2 regions of the Pseudomonas sp. LS44 genome follow, and region 1 is predicted to be linked to the other one. Evidence: riboswitches for the same ligand, from Rfam matches in the RefSeq annotation. Region 1 holds a riboswitch; the other holds the start of a gene.

Region 1 (4,319 bases):
CGCAAGCTGGAGGCGCGCTTTCGTCAGGGTCTCGACGCGTTGCGCACTCGCTATCACCGCGAGCAACCGCTGCAGGTGTTCTATCAGGTCTGGCACAGGCCGCTGTACACCATCGGCGGCGGCCAGGTGATCAGCGACGCGCTGGAGGTCTGCGGGGCGCGCAACGTGTTCGCCGGTCTCACCCAGCCGGCGCCGCAGGTCGGCATCGAAGCGGTGCTGCAACGCGACCCGCAGGTGATCCTCGGCGGCACGCAGGCCGAACTGGATATCTGGAAAAGCTGGCCGCAACTCAGCGCGGTGCGCCTGCAGCAAGTCTGGGAAGTACCCGACAAAGGCCTGGAGCGACCAAGCTTCCAGATGCTCGGCGCCCTGGAACAGCTTTGTCAGGTGTTGGCCAAGGCCAGGTAATCAGGGCGACGGTGTTCCCGGATTGCATCCGGGCTACGCCGCTGTGGCTCGCTCCTACCGGGTAAGTCCGTAGGGTGGGTGAAACCCGCAGGCCGGGGATTGGATCTGGCGGGTTGCACCCGCCCTACGAAGGTGTTCCAACCCGTAGGATGGGTGGAGACGCGCAGCGACGATGCCCATCGCACACCCTCGATGGGCATCGCTGCGCTCAACCTGCGCCGACCCATCCTACGCGCTGCGCACCGGTGGATGTGAGGAGCGACATCCACCCTACAGGTCCGACACTGCGTAGCCCGGATGCAATCCGGGAGCCGGCTCAGCCCGTAGGGCGGGTGCAACCCGCGCGCCGTGGAATGATCTGGTGGATTGCCTTCGTTTTCGAATTACAGCGCCGGCGTCCAGGTCACCGCAAACAGCGCGGTACGGCCCGGCGTGTTGTAGCCGAAACGGCCATTCGGGGTGCTGTAGTCGGCCTCGGCGTAGTCTTGGTCGAACAGGTTATCGAGCTTCACATCCAGCGCCACTTCCGGCGTCGCCTGCCAACTGCCGCGCAAGCCGAGTACGCCGTAGCCGGCCAGCTCCTCGTTATTGTCGGCATCGTCATAGCGGCCACTCACCGCGCGCCAGCCGGCACCCAGCGAGAACAGGCCGAAGCTGCGGTCAAGATCCAGGCTCAAGGTGCGCTTGGCGCGGCGGGCCAGGGTGTGGCCGCTGTCGCGATCACGCGGATCGATCAAACCGAGGGCGAGATTGCCCTGCCAGCCGAACAGCTCCTGCTGCAGCGCCGCCTCGAAGCCGTTGATCCGCGCAGTCTGGATATTCTGCGGGATGAAGTCCTGGTCGAGGACGATGGCGTCATCCAGATCGATGCGGTACAGCGACAGCTCCAAGGAACCGCTGTCGCTGTAGCGGTTGCGCCACTGGATTTCGTAGTTCTTGGATTTTTCCGGCTGCAAGTCGGGGTTGGCGCTGGGGAAGCAGAAGCCGTCGAAGCAGAAGTCCGGGTAATAGAGGTCGTTGAAGGTCGGCGCGCGGAAGCCTTCGCTGTAGGAGAAGACCAAGTCGTTGCGCGCATTCAGCGCCACAGTCAACGCGCCGTTCCAGGTGTTTTCGCTGCCGAATTGCTGGTTCTTGTCGTGGCGCATGCCGAGTTCGGTGCTGAACACCTCGCCGTTGTAGCGGTGTTGGACGAAGCCAGCCTGATTCCAGCGCGATTGTTCGGTGAAATCGGTATCGCTGTGCAGGGTGTCCTCATACCAGTCGGCGCCGAGCAGCACTTGCTGGGTCTCGGTCACCGCCAGGGTATTCACCCAGCTGGCGGAGTCATGGTAGGTATTGAACTGGCTGTCGCCGCCGCCCGCGAGGTCGTTGCTGGTGTCGCGCTTGTCTTCGCTGTGGCCGATCTGCAGGCGGCTGTTCCACACCTCGCTGAAGTTACCATCGACGAAGCCCGAGGCGCTGCTCAGTTGGAAGTCGGTGGTCGGCAGCGAGCCGCTGAAGACATCGTCGTATTCCACTTGGCCGCGCTGGTCGAGGGCGCTGAAACCGGCTTGCCAGTCGTCATTGAAGCGGTGGCTGAGATTCATGCTCAGCGAGCGGTTGCGGAAGGCATCCTCGTCGCCGTTGCTGCCGAAGCCGTCGCGGGTGGTATCGAAGCCCTGGGTGTCATCGAGCGCCGCGCCGAGGTTGAAGCGGGTCCGCTGGTCGCCGCCGGACAGGCCGAGGCTGCGCTCGAAGGTGCTGTCGCTACCGGCGCCGAGGCGCGCGTAAGGCTTGAGGCCGTCACCGTCGCCCTGGCGAGTGAAAATCTGGATCACCCCGCCAATCGCATCCGAGCCGTACAGCGCCGAACGTGCGCCACGGACCACTTCGACCCGTTCGATCTGTTCGGGGCTGAGAAACTCCAGGCTGCTGGTGCCGCTGGAGGCGGCGGCAATGCGCTGGCCGTCGACTAGCACCAGGGTTTGCGCGGTCGAGGTGCCGCGCAAAAATACGCTGGTCAGGCTACCGACACCGCCGGTGCGGGTGACACTGACGCCCGGCACGCGCTCGAGCAATTCGGCGACGCTGCGCACTTGCAGGCGGTCGATATCGGCGCGAGTGAAGACGCTGGTGGCCGCCGAGGTTTGCGCGCGGGATTGTACGTCGCGGTTGGCGGTGACCACGGTATCGGCGAGTTTCAGCGCCTGGTCGTAGGTCGGGGTTTCGGCAATAGCCTGGGCGCTGGGCAGAAAGGCGACGGCAAGGGCAAGGCGGGACAACTTCATGATGGATCCTCAAAAGTGGTCAGCAAACTTTTGAGGAGGGCAGGGACAAGCGGGCGGTGCACAGACGCGGCCACGCTTGACGGTGATGCCCTCCGCAACACCTGTCACAACGCACCGAGGCTGGTCTCCGGGCTGCCGACTCGCGCGGATCTCACCTTCCCGGACGAGAACGTCCAGTGGTTGTCGAGACCGCGTGCCATCCGTTGATGGCGGTCGGTTTACCGTTGCGGGGGCAGCGCAGGTTTTTCACCTGCTTCCCGTTTAACGCCCATCATTGGGCGACCTAGGTACAGCAAAACGCCGCGCACCTTAATGCGCGACGGGTAAGAGTACAAGCGAGGCGTACGGCTTGCCGCGCGTAGGATGGGGCGGGACGCGCAGTCTGAGCGCAGTGATGCCCATCGGTTCTGCAGTGATGGCTATCGGCGCCATGCGCCCCGGCCCATGCTAAGGATGACCCTCTCCCACAAGGGAAAGAGGGTGCTCGAAGCGGGTACGCCCGCATGTTGCGCTCGATGGTCGCGAGCCCTTTTGCCAAGCCAGTGTTGTTTTTCAGGCCATGCGAAACAGTTTTCTGGCCTGCTCCGTCAGGCGCTTGAGGCCGCTTTTGCCCGGTATTCTCTGGCGGGGCGTGAGGTTCTGCTGGGCCAGCCAATCCTTCCAACGCACCCGCTCGTCGCGTACCAGCCAGCCGTCCTGCGGTGCGAAGCTTTCCGCCAGCCATAGACCGCGGGTGCTGGCACTCTTCAGGCGGCCTTTCCTGAGGGTCAGCAGCTCCGCGCAGGGCCGCCCGTGTTCGAGGGGGATCAGGTACAGGTCGGCGCGGCTGCGGTCGAGGCGGGCGATCAGTTGCTCGTTCTCCAGGCATTCGTCGACGTGGAACAGGCTGAGCTGCTTGATTTCCTTGGGCAGTTCCAGACGCAGGTCATAAACCAATTGCAGCGAGGCGGTCGGCAGATGCACGTAAGCGCGCGGCCGTTCGAGCAGAGTCAGGTTGCCGCAGCGCACCTGGCGCGCCGCGCCGGATAACGGGCTGAGGCGGAAGTTGCAGCTTTCCCGGTAACGCAGGGCGTCGTGATAGGGCGCTGGCAGCCAGGTATCGCCGAAGCGCCCGCAGAGCCAGCCTTCGGGCGTCTCCAGCAGGCATTCCTCGGCGACTTCATGAATGGCGGTAAGCAGCGGCAGATTCAGCTCATGGGCCGGGACATAACCGGAGATCAGCTTGAGCACCACATCGCCGCGATCCGCGCGCCGCTGGCGCACCAGCACCCAGTAATCGCGGCCCTGCCAGTTCAATGTCAGGCGCACCGAGACGCCCAGGTTGGCCAGCTCGGTGGCGAAATGCTGGTTGTCGTCGATCTGGATCGGCTGACGCCGGGCGAGCATCTGGGTGAAATTCAGCGGGCGGCCGCGGCTCTGATAACTCAGGCCATCGGCGTTGGCTTCGACGAATAACGGCAGCGTCTTGAAGTTACTGGGATCCTTGCGGGCGAGAATTCTCGGCATGTCGGCTCCTGGCTAACGTCAGCAATACGGGTCCTGGCGGTTGATTGCGTGCCGCTCGCGAGCGAGTCGCCGGCTGGCGGATGCCGTGAAGACTGCTCCAGTCAGCGGCGAGGCAGGCAATCAACCGCGTTGGCCAGT
Region 2 (4,319 bases), 880 kb from region 1:
GTATCGCCCGGAAAGGAAGAAGAACCCGCCGCTTGATAGCAGGTGGCAGACAAACGCGCTGACCAGCACGGTCAGCGCCAGGACAATCACGCTGCGCAGATCATCGCGATGCCAGGTGGCGTACAGGCGACCGCCGAACCACAGCGCGGCATAGGCTGGTACGAGAATCCAATACGCCGGCGAGGTGCACCAATCACTGACCGAACCCATCGCCACCATGCTGAAGTCCAGCACCGATGCTTCGATGAACAGGGCCGGAAATACCCAGCGCGGCCTGAGTAGCACACCGGCAAGGAAAAATACCGCCCAGGAGGCGCTGGGTAGGTTGAGCGTGGCGAAGTGTTGACCGCGGGTCACCGCCATTAACAACCCCAGGACGAGGCCAATCGCCAGTTGGTTGCGAGTAGAGAGGATTGGCATGGTGTAGCTCCTTCTGGTTCAAATTCACGTAGAAGCGGCAGGCCGTTTAAAAACGTAGCGAGCGCAGGCTAGGCAAGGCGGAATCAGGCGAGGGCGCGGAGTGTACAAGTTGTACATGAGCAGCCCGAGCCTGATTCCAACGCCGCATAGCCAAGCGCAGTAGTTTTTCAACGGTCTGTCACAGCGCCTGGTAACGCACGGTGAAATACACCGCCTGTCCCGGCTGGTTGTAGCCGGCGGCTGTTTGGTAATCGGCATCCAGCAAGTTGGCAACGCGGGTTTGCAGGCGCCATTCCGGGGTCAGGCGGTATTCGCCGCGCAGGTCCAGGGTGGCGAAACCGGCCAGCTCATTCTGGTTTTCCAGATCGTCATAGGTCGAGTTCTGCGCACTCAGGGTGGCGCCGATACTCAAGGCGCCGAATGCCCGGTCGACATCGAGGTTGAAGGTCTGCCCCGGACGCCGGTTGAGATCCTTGCCGTAGTAGGCGATGCCTGTGCGGCTAGAGCGTTTGGATCGGTTTTCCGGGTCCATCAGGCTGTAGTTGGCGTTCCACTGCCAGCCGAACAGCTCGCTGCCAAGCACCAGCTCAAGGCCCCGAATCCGCGCCGCATCCACGCCCTCGGCCTGACTCATGCCGTTGACGGTAATGGTGGCGATCAGGTTGTCGATCTTGGTGCGGTAGGCGTTCGCGGCCCAGTGACCCCAGGCGTGTTCACCAGCCAGGCCGACTTCGACACTGTGGGATTTCTCGGCATCCAGGTCCGGATTGCCAAACCCCGGGTAATACAGCTGATTGAAACTCGGCGCCTTGAAGGCAGTACCGTAGCTGGAGGTGAAGCGCAGCTCGTCGGTCAGCGCATAACCCCAGCCCAGGTTGCCGGTGTCGTACTTGCCAAATTGTTCATCGTCGTCGTGACGCAGGCTCAGTTGCCAGTCCTGGCGGCCCATCTCCCCCAGGTATTGGACGAAAACCCCCTTGTTGTCGCGTGAGTCTTCCGAGTAGGCGGTGTTGCCATTCACGGAGTCGAGCTGGTAGTCAGTACCCAGGGTGAGCGTGTGGCCTTCGGCAAGGGTCAAGTCGTTCTGCCAGGACAACGAATCGCGCCGGGTATCGAAGCGCGAATAAAACTTACCGTCCTGGTAGGCGTCGGATTTGTCCTCGCTGCGCCCCGCCTGCAACGTCACCTTCCAGAGCTCCAGCGGATTGAATCGCGCCCGGCCGCCCACTATTTTGGTTTCGCCATCGGCATAGGCATCGAAGCCTGCGGTGCGCCGGGTGTTCACCGAGTCATAGTCGTTATGCGAGTTGGTCTGCAAGACATTGCCGTCGAGCTGCAGCCCATTGTCGAAGCGGTACCCGGCGCTGGCTGAGCCGGACAGGTTGCGGTAGCCATCGCTGTCGGACTCGTAGCTGCTAACGCCGGCCGGCTTGACGTTGATGCCGTCGGTGTCCTGGCTGGCCACGCCGAGGCTGTACCAGCCCTTGCCGTCGCCACCACTGACTCCGGCGCTGCCTTCGTAGCTGTCATGGGTACCGTAACCGGCAGAGAAGAACGGTTTGGCCCCGCCCTCGCCGCCCTTGCGGGTAAATATCTGAATAACCCCGCCGATGGCTTCCGAGCCATACAGGCTGGAGCGCGGGCCGCGCACGACTTCGATCCGCTCGATCAGCTCCACCGGCAAATCTTGCAGGGCCGTGCCACCGCTGGTTACCGAGCCGGCCTTGACGCCGTCGATCAACACCAGCACATGGTTGGAATTGCTACCGCGCATGAACAGCGAGGTGGACTTGCCCGGACCGCCGTTGTTGGCCAGCGATACGCCGGGAACCTTGCGCAGCAGCTCGGGTACCGATTGTGCCTGGCTACGCTCGATCTGCTCGCGATCGATCACCGTCACCGCCGCCAGGCTGCGCTCGGCCGCCTGTTCGATGCGGGTTGCGGTCACGACCTGCTGGTCGAGTTCGAGGGTTGGTTCGGCCGCCAGGGCCGGAAGGACAACAGCTGACACGCCGCACAGCAGAACTGCTGTCGGCGCCAAAAAGGACTTACGCATTTTTCGTTATGTGCTCCGCCGTACTCCCCGCACGGCCCAGACCAGGAAAAGCACACGGAGAAGGCAACGCATGGGCGAGGTAAATCCTCAGCCCATGCGCCAGACAGCGCCCTCCGCGATGCCATGGACTGCGACAGGCCGGTCTCCGGGCTCACGAGCGAATCCTGCTGGATTCAAACCGCGCCTTCCCGTGCGTGAGCACAGTGGCGGGATGCGGTTTTTGACTCGTCTACCGTTGCGGGGGCAGCGCCGGAATTGTCTGGCCATTGTCTGGACGGACGCACCGGCTTCCCTGTTTCACCCTCTGGCCAATGGCCGGGGCACCTGAAGCAAGGCGCGCAGGGTAGTGGGCGACGCTGCGGTCGTCAATGCACAGCGGTTCGGCACTTTCGTAGCCGCGACCTGGCTACGCCAACGTTAGCGCTTACGGCAAAGCGTCAGGCCATCGCCCAGCGGCAACAACGACAGGTCGATGCGCGCATCACCCTGCAATGCCCGATTAAGCGCCTGGATTGCCCGGGTATCGGCACTGTCTGGATTGGCTTCCAGGACCCGGCCGCTCCAGAGCGTGTTGTCGAACAGAATCAGCCCGCCGCGCCGAGTCAGGCGCAAGGCATGCTCCAGATAGTGCGGATAGTTGGCCTTGTCGGCATCGATGAAGATCAAGTCGAACCCTTCGCCCTGCCCGTCCCGCTCCAGCGCGCCGAGGGTTTCCAGGGCTGGGGCCAGGCGCAGGTCGATGCGCTCGGCAAGCCCGGCCTCACGCCAATAACGCTGGGCAATGGCGTTGTAGTCGCCGGGCAGATCACAGCAGACCAGTTGGCCGCCCGCGCCCATGGCCTCGGCCATCACCAGTGCGCTGTAGCCGGTGAAGGTACCGATTTCGAGAATTCGCCGGGCGCCCGTCAGCTTGACCAGCAGAGCCATGAACTGGCCCTGCTCGGGCGCGATCTGCCAGCGCGCCATGGGCAGCGCCTGGGTTTCCGCGCGTAGCTGGGCCAGCAACGGAGTTTCGCGCAGGGACACATCCAGCAGGTAGGCGTAGAGGGCATCGTCGAGCGGCAGCGTGCGAGCGGTCATGCGCTACCTCGCTGTTACTGGTTATGGGCCAGACCTGCCGGGATGAATACCCGTCGGGCATCCAGATAGGTCTTTTGCCAATAGGTCGCCGAGAGACTGTCCAGGCGCACGGTACCGCCGCTGGAGGGTGCATGGACAAAACGCCCTTCGCCCACATAGATACCAGCATGACTGACTTGCCGGCCGCCATTGGTGGCGAAGAACACCAGATCGCCCGTCTGCAGCGCATCACGACTCACACTCGAGCCACGCATGGCGAACATTTCACGGGTCGAACGCGGCAACTGGATGCCCGCCGCATCGCGGTACACATAGCCGATCAGGCCGCTGCAATCGAAGCCGCCGTCTGGGGTATTACCGCCATAGCGGTACGGCGTGCCCACCAGGCCGAACGCGCGAAACAGCACATCATCGGTCGTGGCGCCGTTGATGGGTGCGGTGAAGAGCGGGGCTTTCGAGGGTGGAGTGCCGGCGCAGGCAGTCAGCAGCGCGCAGAGAACAAGTAGGGCGAAGCGGGCCTTGGGGGTCATAGGCGGCGATCCTGTGCCTGGATGCGCCCTACTCTGCCCCGGTAACCCATGCCGCGCAAGCTTTGCAGCCTGCGCGAGCCATCACTGATGACGCGGCCCCTGGGTGTTGGAGGCCAGGGCGAGGGCGCGTTTCGCCTCGATGAAAGTGCGGCTCCAGTATTTGTCGCCCAGGCTGTCGACCCGCACGCCGCCACTTTTGCTGCTGGAGGAATGGATGAACTGGTCATCGCCCA

Evidence for each region. Region 1 has a riboswitch for cobalamin ahead of NVV93_RS17145 (TonB-dependent receptor domain-containing protein). Riboswitches for the same ligand answer to the same signal wherever they lie in the genome.
Region 2: another riboswitch for cobalamin. It lies ahead of btuB (TonB-dependent vitamin B12 receptor); the one in region 1 lies ahead of NVV93_RS17145 (TonB-dependent receptor domain-containing protein).

Annotation. Positions count from the first base shown of each region.
Region 1 covers NZ_CP102830.1:3,828,053-3,832,371, reverse strand. Annotated here, with positions in the region: gene NVV93_RS17150 (cobalamin-binding protein) at 1-408, shown strand, start outside; gene NVV93_RS17145 (TonB-dependent receptor domain-containing protein) at 792-2,675, opposite strand; cobalamin riboswitch at 2,776-2,977, opposite strand; gene NVV93_RS17140 (metal ABC transporter ATPase) at 3,228-4,181, opposite strand; gene NVV93_RS17135 (aldo/keto reductase) at 4,302-4,319, opposite strand, start outside.
Region 2 covers NZ_CP102830.1:2,947,059-2,951,377, forward strand. Annotated here, with positions in the region: gene NVV93_RS13075 (hypothetical protein) at 1-420, opposite strand, end outside; gene btuB (TonB-dependent vitamin B12 receptor) at 599-2,476, opposite strand; cobalamin riboswitch at 2,595-2,819, opposite strand; gene NVV93_RS13085 (O-methyltransferase) at 2,894-3,556, opposite strand; gene NVV93_RS13090 (C40 family peptidase) at 3,571-4,086, opposite strand; gene NVV93_RS13095 (C40 family peptidase) at 4,168-4,319, opposite strand, start outside.